Regions from separate parts of the uncultured Citricoccus sp. genome, predicted to be linked through region 3. Evidence: riboswitches for the same ligand, from Rfam matches in the RefSeq annotation. Region 3 holds a riboswitch; each other region holds the start of a gene.

Region 1 (5,333 bases), on a different contig from region 3:
GGGACAAGTTCTACTCCACCGGGGCCGTCTTCGCCGACTACCTGCTGGTGACGGCCACCCGGCCCGGCCGCGAGGACGAGGGACCGATCTTCGCCATCGTGGACGCGAGGGACCGGGGCGTGACGCGCACCGATGACTGGAACGGCTTCGGACAGCGACTCACCGCCTCCGGCACCACCACCTTCGACGACGTCCCCGTGCGTGCGCACCGGACCCAGGAGTTCAACGTCCCCACCGGTGTGCTGGCCTATGCGGTGCTGTGGGTCGTGCTGGCCGCCACGCAGGCCGGCATCGGCGTGGCCGCGCTGTCCTCGATCACGGACTTCGTGCGCGCTCGCCGGCGCACCTACGACCACGCCACCGCCGAGACCCCTGCCGAGGACCCGCTGGTCCACCAGGTCATCGGCTCCGTCTCCGCCAAGGTCTCCGCCGCCCGGCACATCGTGACCGGTGCCGCCGCCGTCGTCGAGGACTCCTACCGGAGCGTGCGCGGCCACCTGGACCTCGAGGACCCGGTGGTGCTGGACGCCCACACCCGCGCCAACGTCGCCCTGTCCGAGGCCACCGTCGTGGTCTCGGAGCTGATCCTCGAGGCCACGAACCAGATCTTCGAGTCCGGTGGCGCCTCCGCCACGGACGCCTCGCGGCACCTGCACCGGCACTGGCTGAACGCCCGCACCGTCGCCAGCCACACCCCGCTGATCTACCGCACCCAGGCGGTCGGGGACCACCGGATCAACGGCACCGTCCCGCCGTTCCACTCCACCGCCCGCAACTCCGACCCGCGGGCCGGCGCCACGGCCGCCGGCGCGGGAGCGCCCACCGCATCCACCACCGAAGGAGCATGATGACCACGACATCCGAACGACGCGCCCCGCTCGCCGGTTCCCCGGCCACGGCAGGGACACCCGGCCGGCCCGCGGACCACCCCGCCGACCGGTCCGCAGCGCGGTTCGTGCAGGTCCGCGAGCGCCTGGACCCGGTCTTCCGGTCCATCGCATCGAGCGCGGCCGCGCGGGAGGCGGACCGGATCATCGACCGCGACGCCGTGCGCCGCCTCGCCGAGGCCGGCTTCACCTCGTTGCGCGTGCCGGTGGAGTACGGCGGCGCCGGCCTGAGCTTCGCCCAGTCCGCGGAGCTGATCGTCGAGCTCGCCGCCGCGGACTCCAACCTGACCCAGGCGCTGCGTGCCCACCTGATCAACCAGGAGAACGTGCTGGGCCACCCGGACGCGGCCTTCCGGGACCGCTGGCTGCGCCGTCTGGGCGCGGGGGCCGTCGTCGGGAACGCCATCACCGAGGTCAACAACGCGGTGGGGGAGGGGACCACCCGGCTGGTGCAGGACGCCGAGGGCACCTGGCGGCTCAACGGCACCAAGTACTACTCGACCGGGTCCCTGTACGCGGACTGGATCATCGTGGCGGCGGTCGACGCCCGCGGTGAGGAGATCGCCGCGACCGTGCCCGCGGACGCCCCCGGTGTCCGGCTCCTGGACGACTGGGACGGGTTCGGCCAGCAGCTCACGGCCTCGGGGACCACGGTGTTCGACAACACCCCGGTCGACCCGGAGGAGGTCTACACCTCCGGCCTGGACGACGGCACCCGCGTGGCCACCGGCCAGGCGTCCTGGCAGTTCCTGCACCTGGCGACCCTGACGGGCATCGCCGAGGCGATCGTGCGTGACGCCGGGGACTACGTACGCGGCCGGCGCCGGTCCTTCAGTCACGGGGTGACCGAACTGCCCCGTGACGACGCCCAGGTGCTGCAGGTGGTCGGTGAGCTCTCCTCGGCGGCCTTCGCCTCCCGCGTGGCGCTCGACGCGGTGGTCGCCGCCCTGGGAGGAATCCTCGAACGCGAGGCCGGGGGCGAGGTGCTGCCGGAGGAGGACGTCAACGCCCTGTACGTCCGCGTCTACCAGGCCCAGCAGGTGATCGCGAAGAACGTGCTGGCCGCCGCGACCCAGCTGTTCGAGGTGGGCGGGGCCTCGGCCACGAGCCAGTCGAGGCGCCTGGACCGGCACTGGCGCAACGCGCGCGTGCTGGCCAGCCACAATCCGCTCATCTACCGCGCGCGGATCATCGGCGAGTGGGAGGTCAACGCCACCCCGCCGTCGCGGTCCTACCGCATCGGTTCCGCCTGACCCACGGTCCTGGCCTGCGCCACCGGCCCCCGTCGTGCACCGCACGGCGGGGGCCTTCGCGTGCCCGGCCCGCGCAGATGTCGCCGTATGTCCCCCCGGCGTCATGGAAGGACCCGGTGGCCCTCGCCCCGGCCGGGGATGACGGGACGTTAACCGGTGCCGGCGGATCCCTTGGCGGGACCGGCGCCGGGGTCTACGCTCGGTAACGGAATCACGAGATCCGGCCATAAGCCCTGGCTGACCGGACAGCAACCCTCTCGCTGTAGTGGGGTGCTCCAGGTGATGATTCGGCCGGCACGCACCCGTGACCGGCAAGTACGGCACCCCGCCCGGTGCATCGAGGCCGCCTGCGCGCGCCCCGGTGCGTTCCGGGCATCCCCGGAGTGCCACCGACCGGGAAGAGACACCATGGCCCCCATCGCCCGCACGCCCCTGCACTTCAACGCTTTCGTCATGAACACCACCAGTCACATCCACCACGGCCAGTGGCGTCGCCCCGACGCCGGGCAGGCCGAGTTCACCGACGTCCGCACCTGGATCGACCTGGCCCGCACCCTCGAGGCCGCGAGGTTCGACGCCATGTTCTTCGCGGACGTCGTCGGCCACTACGGCGACGCCGACGCCGACTACTCCGTGTACGTCAACGAGGGCCTGCAGATCCCCTCCAACGACCCGACCGTGCTGCTCGGCGCGCTGGCCGTGGTGACCGAGCACCTGGGCCTGGCCACCACCTCCAACGTCTTCCAGTCCCACCCGTTCCAGTTCGCCCGCCAGCTCTCCACGCTCGACCACATCTCGAACGGCCGGATCGCCTGGAACATCGTCACCGGGACCCAGGACAACGGTTCACGCAACTTCGGCCTGCCACGGCTGACCGACCACGCCGAGCGCTACGCCTGGGCCGAGGAGTACGTGGACGTCGCCTACAAGCTCTGGGAGGGCTCGTGGGACGAGGGAGCGGTCGTCAAGGATCGGCAGGGCTCCCGGTACTCGGACCCGGCGAAGGTCCACAAGATCCACCACGAGGGCCGGCGCTACTCGGTGGAGGGCCCGCACCTGCCCTCACCGTCCCCGCAGCGGACACCGCTGCTGTACCAGGCGGGATCCTCCGCCTCCGGCCGGGACTTCGCCGCCCGCAACGCCGAGGCCGTGTTCCTCATCGCGGCGACCCCGGACATCGCCCGCCAGCAGATCGAGGACACCCGCCGCCGCGCCGTCGAGGCCGGCCGGGCACCGGAGGACATCAAGTTCTTCCAGGGCCTGAGCTTCGTCATCGGCGAGACGGAGCAGCAGGCCCGGCGCACGCTGGCCGAGTACGAGGAGTACGCCTCCGTGGAGGGCTACCTGGCCCACGCCGCCCTGGTCGACCCGGACGGCCGTGTCTACCCTCCCGAGACCCCGTTGAAAGACCTGGAGACCAACACCCAGAAGGGCTTCTCCGAGTGGACCTCCAAGGCCATCACGGACCGCGAGCCCGTGGTCGCCGACGTCGCCTGGCGCAGCCACCGCAACAACCGCCTGGTGGGCACCCCCGAGCAGATCGCGGACCGGCTCCAGGACTGGCAGGACGCCGGCGTGGACGGCATCAATGTCATCAACTGGGTGATCCCCGGTTCCTTCGAGGAGTTCGCGGACCAGGTCCTGCCCGTGCTGCGCGAGCGCGGCCTGGCGCAGTCCGAGTACGCGCCGGGCACCCTGCGCCAGAAGCTCTTCGGCCGGGACCGCCTGCCCCAGACGCACCCGGCCGCCCGGTACCGGGGCGCCTTCGCCACCGTGCCGACCGGGGCCTGAGCCCCACCACCCACTTCTGCCTGCGCTGGATCACGGCGAAAGGAACCCCATGAGCACCCCACCTTCCCCGAGCGCGCCCGGACTCCGGACGACGCCCCGCACCCCTCGACTCCCCGGGCCCCGGACCACCGGGCTCGCCGTCCTGACCGCGGCCACGCTGGTCCTGAGCGCCTGCTCCGCAGGTCCCGGCACCGGTCGCGGCGCCGGAACGGATCCCGACGCCGGCCCGGACCAGGCGGCGCTGACCGGCGCCGCCGGTGCCGGGCCGGTCCAGGGCGGCGTGATCGAGTACGGCCACCTCCAGGAGCCCAACTGCATCTTCGGCGGCTGGATCCAGGAGAACTTCACCGCCCGCCAGGTCCTGGACAACCTGGTGTCCCACACCGAGGACGGCTCGGTGGTCCCCTGGATCGCCACCGGCTGGGAGGTGTCGGAGGACGGCCGGGCCTGGACGCTGCGGCTGCGCGAGGACGTGACCTTCACGGACGGCACCGCCCTGGACGCCGAGGCCGTGGCCTACAACTTCGATTACTGGCTGGACGGCGGCAACGGCACCGCCGCCGCCCACCTCGGCGGGTTCTACGACCACTCGGAGGTGCTGGACGAGCACACCGTCCGGATCCACCTGTCCGCCCCGTTCTCCCCGTTCCTGTCCACCATCTCCCAGTCCTACTTCGGCCTGCAGTCACCCACGGCCCTGCAGTCCCGCACCGATGAGGAGAACTGCACCGAGCCCATCGGCTCCGGGCCGTTCACCGTCAAGGACTGGAAGCGCGGGGAGTACATCGAGTTCGAGCGCAATGACGACTACGACTGGGCGCCGCAGAACGCCCGGCACCAGGGCCCGGCCCACGTGGCGGGCATCCGGTGGAACATCGTCCCGGACAACACGTCCCGGTACGGTTCGCTGCTGTCCGGGGAGATGGATGCGATCGGCGAGGTGCCGGCCGTGAACATCGCCCAGGCCCGCGAGGACTACGACTTCACGCAGTACATCACCCCGGGCCGGCCCGTGGTGATGAGCCTGAACACGCAGCGGGGCATCTTCACGGACCAGCAGGTCCGCCAGGCCCTGAGCTTCGCCACGGACCGGGAGGCCAACGTGGCCTCGGCCTTCCTCGGCACCGTCCCCTTCGAGCCCAGCGGCTACCTCTCCCAGACCACCCCGGACTACGACGAGGACGCCGCCGCCGAGTACCCGTTCGACCTGCACCGGGCCAACGAGCTGCTGGACCAGGCCGGCTGGACCGGCCGGGACCCCGACGGGACCCGGACGAAGGACGGCCGACGCCTGCAGGCGCTCGTGGTCTACGGCCTGAACAGCATCATCACCCCGGACGGCAACACCGTGATCCAGAACTTCCAGGAGCAGGCACGGGCCGCAGGCTTCGACCTGGTGCTG
Region 2 (5,333 bases), on a different contig from region 3:
CGGCCGGGACCTCCAGGGCGGTGCCGCGCACGGAGGCGTGGGTCATCTCGGAGCAGTAGCAGATCAGGGACTCGACCCCGCCGAGGCTGACCGAGAGCGCGAACAGCTCGGTGGACTGGGCGAAGGCCCGCGCGGCGGGCTCTCCCCCGGTCAGCCGGACGGACACGATCCCGCCGTAGCCGTCCATCTGCCGGGACGCCAGCTCGTGCCCGGGGTGCTCCGGCAGTCCCGGGTAGTAGACCTGCGCGATCCCCGGTTGGTCCTGCAGCCAGCCGGCCAGTTCCGCGGCGTTCGCGCCGTGCCGGTCCATGCGCAGCCCCAGGGTCTTCAGCCCGCGCGCGGCGAGGTAGCTGTCCTGCGGCCCGGCCACCGCGCCGGCGGCGAACTGCTGGTAGCCGACCGCCTCGGCCAGGTCCCGCCCCCGGTACTCCCGGTCGGCCACCACCACGGCCCCGCCCAACACGTCCGAGTGCCCGCCGATGTACTTGGTCGTGGAGTGCACCACCGCGTCCGCACCGAGGTCCAGGGGCCGCTGCAGGTACGGGGAGGCGAAGGTGTTGTCCACCACCAGCAGCGCCCCGGCCCGGTGGGCGATCTCCGCCCAGGCGGCCAGGTCCGCGATGCCCAGCAGCGGGTTCGACGGGGTCTCCACCCACAGCACGGCCGTGGTGCCGGGGCGGACCGCCGCCGCGACCGCCATGGGATCGGTGATGTCCACCGGGGTGTTCTCAACGCCCCACGGCGCGAGGACGCCGTTGATGAGCCGGTTCGTCCCGCCGTAGCCGTCTCCGCCGAGCACGATGTGGTCCCCGGGGCGCAGCACCGAGCGCAACAGGGCGTCCTCGGCGGCGAGCCCGGAGGCGAACGCGAACGCCCGGCTCCCGTGCTCCAGGGCGGCCAGTTGGGTCTCGAAGCCGTTGCGCGTGGGGTTGGACCCGCGGCTGTACTCGTGGCCGCCGCGCAGCAGGTTGATGCCGTCCTGGACGAAGGTGCTGGTCTGGTAGATCGGCGGCACGACCGCCCCGGTCAGCGGGTCCGGCTCCTGGCCGGCGTGCACCGCCGTCGTGTTGAAGCCCCGGCGGGTGTCCTGCGCGGTGGCCAGCGCGGCGTCGTTCAGGAGGGTCATCTCAGCGCACCTCCCCGGCCAGGGCGGAGGTCGGCACGGTGGCCGGTACCGAGACCGGCACGGTGGCCAGCGCGCGGTCGAGGTCCGCGACCAGGTCCTGCGGACACTCCAGTCCGATGGACAGCCGGATCGTGGTCTCGCCGATCCCCGCGGCCTCGCGGCGGTCCGGGGCGAGGCGACAGTGGGTCATGGTGGCGGGATGACAGACCAACGAGCGCACGTCGCCCACGTTGGCCACGAGCTGGAACAGCTCCAGCGCGTCGATGAACGGGCCCACGGCCTCCGGTCCGGCCGCCAGGTCGAAGGAGAACACCGAGCCGGTGCCGTGCGGGAAGTCCCGCGCGGCGAGGGCGGCACTGGGGTGCCCGGGGATCCCCGGGTGGTGGACGCGCCCGACGGCGGGGTGCCCGGCCAGGTGCTCGGCCACCGTGAGGGCGGTGGTCCCGTGCCGGGCGATGCGGACCTCGAGGGTCTCCAGGCCCTGGATGAACTGCGCGGCGCTGGCCGGGGCGAGGGTCGGGCCGAGGTCGTGCAGGAACTTGCTGCGGGCCAGCGCGAGGTACGCGCCGCGGCCGTGCCGGTCGACGAGCGTCTGCCCGCCGTAGCGAGCCTTGGGCCGGGCCAGTTGTGGCCACCGTTCCGGGGCCGCGCCGTAGTCGAAGGTCCCCCCGTCCACGATCGCCCCACCGAGCACCGTGCCGTGCCCGCCGAGGAACTTCGTGGCCGAGTGCACCACCACGTCAGCGCCGTGCTCCAGTGGCCGGTACAGGGCCGGCGTGGCCAGCGTGCTGTCCACGATCACCGGCACGCCGGCGCCGTGGGCGATGTCCGCCAGCGCCGGCAGGTCCGGCAGGGTGGCCAGCGGGTTGGTGATGGCCTCGAGGAAGAACGCGCGGGTGTCCGGCCGGATCGCCGCGGCCCACGCCACCGGGTCCGCGGGGTCGGCGAACGTGACCTCAATGCCGAAGTCGGCGAAGGTGTCCGTCAGCAGGTCCACCGTCCCGCCGTAGAGCTGACTGGAGGCGACCAGGTGCTTGCCGGCGTGGAGCAGGGTCAGCAGGGACAGGGCGACGGCGGCCTGGCCGGTCGCGGTGCCGATGGCCCCGATCCCGCCCTCCAGGGCCGCCAGCCGGTTCTCGAACACGGCCACGGTCGGGTTGCCCGTGCGGCTGTAGGTGAAGCCCGGGGTCTCCAGCCGGAACATCGAGGCGGCCGTGGCGTGGTCCGGGAAGCGGTAGGCCGCCGTCTGGTGGATGGGCACGGCCACCGGCCAGTAGGGGGCCTCGGGCTCGTAGCCGGCGTGGATCTGTTCCGTGGCGTGATGATTCATTTGATCCTCCATCGATCCTGGCGGTAGCACCGTGCCGGCCGGTCCCGGTGTCCCGGGTCGGTTGGCTGGTTGCTGCGGCGTCGTCGAGCCAGATCTCTCGGCCGCTCTGGATGGTGTGGTGGGCCAATCCCACTCGATGGACCCGGTGGGAGTCCAGCGGCGGGCGGGCAGGTGCGTCACAAAACCGCACGTCGGGACATCTTCGGGCCGGACGGTCGCGTCGGCCGCTGCGGCCGGCGTCGGGACCGGGTTTGTGACAGGTTGTGACGGGGCCGGGAGGTGTCGGCCGGTCCGCCCACCGGCCGCTCAGTCCTTCAGTCCGGGTGGGTTCAGCGCGGAGGCGTCGATTCCCTCCTCGGCCAGACCCCACTGCTGGAGGATCTGCCCGTACACTCCGGTTTCAATCAAGTGGTCCAGTCCTGACTGGGCGGCCTCACCCAGCCCCGTGCCCTTCTGCACGGCCACCGAGATGTGCGCAGTGTCGGGCCAGCCGCCGGCCACCAGTCCGACCAGCCGGGTCTGTCCCGTCTGGGCGGCCTTGTAGGCACCGGTCGAGTTGGGACCGAAGGTGGCGTCGGCCCGGCCGGCCTGCAGCGCGAGGCCGGCGGCGGAGTCGTCCTCGTAGTACTGCAGGTCCACCGGATCCAGTCCGGCCTTTCGGTTCTGCCGATCCCACGCCATCAGAACTTTCTCCTGGTTGGTGCCGGACCCCACGATGACCCTCAGACCCGCCACGTCCTTCGCCTCGGTGATCTGTTGGATGTCCGAGTCCGAGGTTACGTAGAACCCGAGCTTGTCCTCGCGGTAACTGGCCATGTCGTACTTCTGCTTGCGCTCGTCCGTCACCGTGACGTTGGAGATGACGGCCTCGTACTTGCCGGACTCCAGGCCCAGGGGCCAGTCCTCCCAGGCGACGGGGACTAGCTCCAGCTCCAAGCCGAGGGAGTCGGCGAGGGCGGAGGCGATGTCCGGATCGCTGCCGACGGGCGTCGCATTGTCCGTGGCGTAGACCGAGAGCGGAGCCGAGTAGGGGACGGTGGCGACGGTGAGCCTGCCATCGGCGGACACCGCTTCCGGGACCAAGGCAGCCGCCTCCTCGGACGCCGTGGCCCCGGGGCGTTCGCGGTCCGGGGACAGGTCCACCGTGGTGCCGCTGCCGATATCGACCTCGGCGGCACCGGTGGCGGCGCTGCTACCGGGATCGGAGCAGGCGGTCAACCCGAGCAGTGCGGCCAGCCCGGTGGCGGTGAGCGCGGTGAGACTCCGGTGGCGGTTCCGGGGCCGCGGGACGGTGCGGAGGGTGGTGGTCATGCTGGGGGTCCTCTCAGGTGGTGGCCGGCAAGGCCGGCCGGCCGGTGTCGTGGTCTCGGTGGGCTGCGCGGGTCCCGATGGCGGCGCACGAGTCGCCCGTGCCGTCCGCAGCTCCTGCGTCAGAGCCCTCGCCCTCGGGCCAGTCCAGGCCCAGGTGCTCGCGCAGGGTGTCCCCGGCGTACTCGGTCGGGTACACACCTCGGTCCTGCAGTGCGGGGACAAGGTGGTTGACGATGTCGTCGAGCCCGGAGGGGATCAGCCACGGGGTGATGTTGAACCCGTCCACGGCACCGAGCCGGGCGTACTCGGCCAACCGGTCGGCCACCTCGGCGTAAGAGCCGGAGAACGTCCGGGCGGCACCCCGGGAGGAACGTTCACGGACGAACTGCAGGATGTTCTGGCCCTTCTCCGCGGCCTCACGCCGCCACGCGCCGGTCAGCTCTGCGGCCTTCGCGCCCTGAAATCCGCTGCCCCGGGTCACGTCGGTCTCATCCACGGCCGGGGCAATCTCCGGCAACGGGCCCTCGGGATCGACCCCGTCCAGGGGCCGGCCCCAGAACTGCTCGAGGTAGGCGATCGCCTGCTGCGGGCCGACCTGATGACTGCGTACCCACTCCAGCTTCTCCTGCGCCTCCCGGACGGTCGGGGCGAGTACGAACTCGGTGCCGGGCATGATCTTCACCGCGCCGGCCGGCCGCCCGGCCCTCACGGTGCGCTCGGTGATGTCCCTCCGGAAGGCCAGGGCATCGTCGAGGGCGTTGTGGGCTGAGAAGATGACATCGGCCTGGCGGGCGGCGAAGTCCCGGCCGGTGGGTGAGTCACCCGCTTGGAAGAGCACCGGCCGGCCCTGGGGGCTGCGCGGCAGTCGGGAGGTGTAGTCCACCGTGTAGTGCTGGCCCTCGTGATGGACCGGTTCGATCCCGTCCGTGTCCAGCCACTGCGGTGCCGTGCCGTCGGCAGCGATGGCCTTCGCGCCCCAGGAGGCCCAGATGCGCTTGGCGGTGCGCACGAAGGCCTCGGCGTGGGTGTACCGGTCGGCGTGGTCCAGGTAGCCACCGCGGCGGAAGTTTGCCCCGGTCCAGGCGTTGTCCGTGGTGACGATGTTCCAGGCCGCCCTCCCCCCGGAAATGAGGTCCAGGGAGTGCAACCGGTGAGCCAAATCCGCCGGGTCGTTGTAGGTGGTGTTCTGCGTGGCCACCAGCCCAATCTTCGTGGTGACCTGCGCCAGGGCCGCGAGCATGGTCTGGGCGTCGGGCCGGCCGACCACATCGAGGTCGTGCAGGTGGCCCAGGTGTTCGCGCAGCCGCAGTCCCTCCCCGAGGAAGAAGGCGGCGAACAGGCCCTGCTCGGCGGTCTGGGCCAAGCGCCGGAAGGACTCGAAATCCGTTTGCGAACCGGCCTCGGGGACGTTCCAGACAGTGGAGGAGTTCACCCCCTGGAAGAAGACACCGAACTGGAGTTGGTGCCTCGGCCGACTGGGGGTGGTGGATGCATTGTGGTCTGACATCTGAAGGTCTCCTGGTCTTCTCGGACGTCCGGTCTCGTCGGGCCGTTCAGGCGGTCGGG
Region 3 (5,333 bases):
CCGAGGGCGCCGCGACGATCGTCTACGCCTGGGGCTCGGCGGAGGACGGTTCGCTCGCCCTGGCCACCCAGACGGTGGAGGGGATGCACTCCGCCCCCGGCGGCGTCCCCACGGGCAACACCCAGGTGCCCGCCGAGGGTCAGGGCCTGTGGTGGGCCGCGGGCGGCGGCGCGCTGCTCCTGGCCGCGGCCGGTGCGGTGACGGCGTTGCGGCGCCGGTCCTCCGTCCGTGCCTGAGACGACCCGCCGGGGCAAGTCCTCGCCCCGCGGGTCCAGGGCGGCGGGGCCGGTCCTCGCCGCCCTGGCGGTCGCAGTCGCCCTCGCGGGCACCGGTTGCGCACCTGCCGGCGTGGTGGAGCCCCCTTCCTCCGACCCGGCTGCGGCCGCACCATCCTCCTCCGTCTCCCGGGCACCGGCGGCCTCGTCCCCGGCGCCCGGGGACCCGGGTGGCACCGGTGCCGGCGTCCCCGCCTCCCGTGCGGGAGCCGCGGAGGTCCCGGTGGCCTCCGCGGCCCTGCGGCCCGCGGCCCCGGTGCCCGCACCGGTGCGGCTGGACTACGAGGCCATCGGGGCGGAGATGACGGTGGTGCCCACGGGGGTGGCCGAGGACGGGCAGATGGAGATCCCCGAGGACGCGTCCATCGCCGCCTGGTACCGGTTCGGCCCGGCACCGGCAGACGGCGAGGGCAACACGGTGATCGCCGCCCACGCCGGTTCGGAGCACACGCCCGAGGGGCCGCTGTACGCGCTGCGCACGGCGCGGACGGGGGACACGGTCCGGGTCGGGGACGAGTCCGGGCGGTGGCACGCCTACCGGGTCACCCAGGTGGAGCGCCTGGGCAAGGACGGGCTGGACTTCACCCCCTACTTCACCCGCTCCGGACCGGAACGGCTGGTCCTCGTGACCTGTGGTGGACAGTGGTTGCCGGAGAGGCAGAGCTATGCGGACAACATCATCGTGGTGGCAGAGTCACTGGACTGACCCGTATCCTCGGAGGACGTCCGTGCCACGGGTACGCCCCGGGGTGACGTGATGGACCACCGCCGCCCGCCGGGGCCACGACCGAGGAGGGACGCTGGACAGCGACGACCTCTCCCGACGCTTCGCCGCGGGGAGCGCGGACGCCATGCGTGAGGCCTATGACCAGCATGGCCGTCTCGTCTTCTCCCTGTGCATGGCGGCGCTGTCCAACCGGCAGGACGCGGAGGACGCCACGCAGCAGGTGTTCACGCGGGCCTGGCGCTCGCGGGAGACCTACGACCCCACCCGTCCGCTGGGCGGCTGGCTGACCGGGATCACCCGTCGGGTCGTGGCGGACACGTTCGCGGCCCGGGACCGCCAGCGGCAGCTCGTGGACGCGACGTCCGGCCAGCATCAGCGGGAGGACCGGCAACTGTCCGAGCAGGTCGTGGACCGGGTGCTGGTCCATGAGGCCCTGGAGAGGCTCGGTCCGCCCCAGGATGAGATCCTGAGGATGGCCTTCGTCCAGGACCTCCCGCAGGGGCAGATCGCCGAACGGCTGGGAATGCCCCTGGGAACGGTCAAGTCGCATGTCCACCGGGGACTGGCCCGGCTTCGAGCAGCACTGGAGGTGAACGATGGCTGAGACCGCTGAACGGCACCTGACCGAGGAGGACCTGGCCTCGATCGCCGCCGGCCAGGCGCCCGGCCCCGGGGCCGCCGCCCACCTGCGCTCCTGCCCCGACTGCCGCCTGGACCTCGACCGGACCGAGCGCGTGGTGTCCGCGCTCGCGGCACCGGTCAGCCTCCACGAGCCGTCCGCCGACGTGTGGGCGGGCATCGAACGGGAGTTGGGCCTCCGGCAGGATCCCCACGCCGGACCCGGTCTCGCCGCGGTCCCGGGCGCCCCGGAGCCGGCCGGCACGTCCGGCACGTCTGCGGAGACCGCGCCCGGAGGGCACGGTGGCGGGGGGACGCTCGGTGCCGACGACGCCGGCACGGTGAGCTTCCTGCCCCGGACCCAGCGACGCCGGTGGCCCGTCATCACGGCCGCCGCGGCCGCCGGGCTGGTCGTCGGCGCCGTCGGTGCCGCCGTCGTGGCCGGCCTGGTGGGCCAGGGGGACAGCGGGCAGGACACGCCGCCCCAGCCGGTCGCCGTCGGCGAGGCGGTCCTCGCGCCGGTGACGGAGCGGGACGTGGAGGGGCGCGCCGAGATGGTCGCCGAGCCCGACGGCGCCCTGCGCCTGACCGTCGACGTCTCCGAGGGGCCCCAGGAGGGGTACTACGAGGTGTGGCTGCGCGACGAACAGGCCAGCCGGCTGATCTCGCTGGGCACGGTGTCCGGCCAGACCACCACGCTGCCGGTGCCGGACGGCGTCGACCTCGACCGGTTCCCGGTGGTGGACGTCTCCCAGGAGGAATTCGACGGCGACCCCTCGCACAGCGGCGTGACGCTGGCGGCGGGGGCCATGACCCGGTCCGGGGACGCCACCGCGGGGTGACTGTGTGTCCTGACGTGACGTGGGCGACATCCACGCCCCGGGGATCCATTGCTAGGGTGAACCCGTAACCATCCAGAGCGGCTGAGAGACCTGGCTCGACGACGCCGCAGCAACCCGAGGGGATCATCTCCCCAACGACGGGTGCTAAGGCCAGGACCGATGGAGATCCCGGATCTGCAGTCGGTCTGTGCGTCGGCGTCCGCTGCCTGCGCCGGACCAGCCGTTGGCGTGACTGCCGGTAATCCTCGGTGTGACCGGAAGGACCGCCGAATGTCGCAGAGCACGGCCGAGAAGGCCGCCACCACCGAACACCTCTCCCGGCCGGGACCGGAGGCCGGGGCCGCGAACCTCGCCGAGGGCCTGCCCGCCTCCTACGCGGGATTGCGCGAGCACTTCGCCCCGGTCTTCGCCTCGATCGCGGCCGGTGCCCTGGAACGGGACCTGGAGCGCCGGCTGCCCCGGGAGGAGGTCCGCAGGCTGGACCGCGCCGGGTTCGGCACCCTGCGGGTCCCGGCCGCCCACGGAGGGCCGGGGGTGAGCATCGAGGACTTCACCCGGTTGCTCATCGACCTGGCCGAGGCCGACTCGAACATCGCCCACCTGTACCGGTCCCACTACGGTTTCGTGGAATCCCTGCGCTTCCTGCCCGGCCGCCTCCAGGACGCCTGGTACCCCCGGGTGCTGGCGGGGGCGACGGTGGGCAACGCGTCCACCGAGAAGGGCGGCAACGCCCTGGGCACCCTGAACACCGTGCTGACCCGGAGCGGGGAGGGCTGGGTGCTCAACGGCCGGAAGCTCTACGCGACCGGATCGATCTTCTCGGACTACACGCGGGTCTCCGCCGCACTGGACGGTGAGGACGGACGCCGCTTCGCCGTCGTCGCCACGGACGCCCCCGGTGTCACGCTGGAGGACGACTGGGACGGCTTCGGGCAGAAGCTCACCGGCACCGGCACGGCCCTCTTCGAGGACGTCACCGTCCCCGAGGACGCCGTGCTGGACCGTACCGCGGGCAGCGCCGAGGCCGTCCACGAGGCCGCCTTCTTCCAGCTCGTGCTGCTGGCCGTGCTGGCCGGCATCGCCCGGGCCGCCCGCCGGGACACCGTCGCCACCATCGCCACCCGCAAGCGCACCTTCAACACCGGGCTGGGCCTGCCGTTCCGCGAGGACCCGCTGATCCAGGAGGCCACCGGGCGGATCTCCGCCCAGGCCTTCACCGCCGAGGCCACCGTGCTGCACGCCGCGCGGGCCCTCGACGCCGGCATCCAGGCCGCCATCGATGCCGGGGCGAATGTCCCGGAGTTCACCGGCACCCTGCCGGGAGCCCTGTACGAGTCCGAGATCGCCGTCGAGCACGCCCAGGTCACGGTGCCCGAACTGGCACTGGGCGCCGCCCAGGACCTGTTCCTGACCGTGGGTGCCTCCGCGACCTCCACGTCCAAGGGGCTGGACCGGCACTGGCGCAACGCCCAGACCGTGGCCACCCACAACCCGATCGCCTTCCGGGCCCGCGCCCTCGGCGACTACCACATCAACGGCATCCTGCCGGAGGGCCTGAACGCCATCGGCGACGCGAAGACGGCGGGGCCTGCCGCATGAGCGCCCCGACCATCATGACCACCACCTCCACCGGCGAACCCCGGCAGGGACCCGCGCGGGTCTTCGACGGCAAGAAGCGCGTCCTCGCCTCGGCCTTCGCCGGAACCACCATCGAGTGGTACGACTTCTACCTCTACGGCACGGCCGCGGCGCTGGTCTTCAACGTCCAGTTCTTCCCGATGGCCACCGAGCTCGGCGGCATCGTCGCCTCGTTCGCCACGCTCGCCGTCGGCGTGATCGCCCGGCCGCTGGGCGGCATCGTGGCCGGACACCTGGGGGACCGGATCGGCCGCAAGGCCCTGCTGGTGGCCTCGCTGCTGCTGATGGGCGTGGCCTCGACCCTGATCGGGCTGCTGCCCACCTTCGAGGCGATCGGCTGGTGGGCCGTCGTCGGGCTGGTGGTGCTGCGCGTCCTGCAGGGCCTGTCCGCCGGTGCGGAATGGGGCGGTTCGGCTCTGCTGAGCGTGGAGCACGCCCCGGCCCGGCACCGCGGCTTCTTCGGGTCCTTCACGCAGATCGGCTCGTCCGCGGGGATGCTGCTGGCCACCGGCGCGTTCTTCATCGTGCAGAACGTGCTGAGCGCCGAGCAGTTCGCCGCCTTCGGGTGGCGGATCCCGTTCCTGCTCTCCGCGCTGCTGGTGGCCCTGGGACTGTGGATCCGGCTCGGCGTCTCCGATGCCCCGGAGTTCCTCGAGCACCAGGCCTCCGGGAGGGTCGAGAAGGCGCCGCTGAAGGTGCTGCTGACGCACCACCGCCGCCCGCTGCTGGTGACGATCGGTCTGCGGCTGGCCCAGAACGCCGTGTACTACCTGGTCACGGTCTACATGCTGACCTACCTGCGCGACGAGCGGGGGGACTCCTCCTCGGGTGTCACGGCGGTGATGATCGCCTCGGCCGTCGGCCTGGTCTCGACCCCGTTCTGGGGCTGGCTGTCCGACCGGGTGGGACGCAGGGTGGTCTCCGTGACGGCCTATGCGGCGATCGGCGTGTTCGGCTGGGTGCTGTTCGCTTACCTGGGGGCCGGGCCGCTGGCCCTGCTGCCCCTCGTCATCATCCTGGGCATCAACCTCATCCACGACGCGGTCTACGGACCGCAGGCCGCCTGGTTCGCCGAGCAGTTCCCGGTGCACGTGCGCTACTCGGGCGTGAGCCTGGGCTACCAGGTCGGCACGGTGCTGGGCGGGGGACTGATGCCCCTGATCGCGGCGCTACTCTTCGCCGCCGGCGGTGACACCCCGTGGCTGATCGCCGGCTACCTCTCCGGGCTGGCCG

Evidence for each region. Region 3 has a riboswitch for S-adenosylmethionine ahead of Q0283_RS10720 (acyl-CoA dehydrogenase family protein). Riboswitches for the same ligand answer to the same signal wherever they lie in the genome.
Region 1: it holds a riboswitch for S-adenosylmethionine, as region 3 does, so the genes downstream of both, Q0283_RS02785 (LLM class flavin-dependent oxidoreductase) here and Q0283_RS10720 (acyl-CoA dehydrogenase family protein) in region 3, are expected to answer to the same signal.
Region 2: it holds a riboswitch for S-adenosylmethionine, as region 3 does, so the genes downstream of both, Q0283_RS12310 (O-acetylhomoserine aminocarboxypropyltransferase/cysteine synthase family protein) here and Q0283_RS10720 (acyl-CoA dehydrogenase family protein) in region 3, are expected to answer to the same signal.

What each region holds. Positions count from the first base shown of each region.
Region 1 is NZ_CALMQR010000031.1:46,986-52,318, forward strand. It holds gene Q0283_RS02775 (acyl-CoA dehydrogenase) at 1-848, shown strand, start outside; gene Q0283_RS02780 (acyl-CoA dehydrogenase family protein) at 845-2,140, shown strand; SAM riboswitch class IV at 2,350-2,464, shown strand; gene Q0283_RS02785 (LLM class flavin-dependent oxidoreductase) at 2,549-3,931, shown strand; gene Q0283_RS02790 (ABC transporter substrate-binding protein) at 3,981-5,333, shown strand, end outside.
Region 2 is NZ_CALMQR010000103.1:11,359-16,691, reverse strand. It holds gene Q0283_RS12315 (cystathionine gamma-synthase) at 1-1,126, opposite strand, end outside; gene Q0283_RS12310 (O-acetylhomoserine aminocarboxypropyltransferase/cysteine synthase family protein) at 1,128-2,456, opposite strand; SAM riboswitch class I at 2,462-2,573, opposite strand; gene Q0283_RS12305 (ABC transporter substrate-binding protein) at 2,763-3,767, opposite strand; gene Q0283_RS12300 (NtaA/DmoA family FMN-dependent monooxygenase) at 3,781-5,274, opposite strand.
Region 3 is NZ_CALMQR010000088.1:30,657-35,989, forward strand. It holds gene Q0283_RS10700 (DUF4397 domain-containing protein) at 1-236, shown strand, start outside; gene Q0283_RS10705 (class F sortase) at 229-981, shown strand; gene Q0283_RS10710 (RNA polymerase sigma factor) at 1,127-1,606, shown strand; gene Q0283_RS10715 (anti-sigma factor domain-containing protein) at 1,599-2,462, shown strand; SAM riboswitch class I at 2,528-2,628, shown strand; gene Q0283_RS10720 (acyl-CoA dehydrogenase family protein) at 2,733-4,061, shown strand; gene Q0283_RS10725 (MFS transporter) at 4,058-5,333, shown strand, end outside.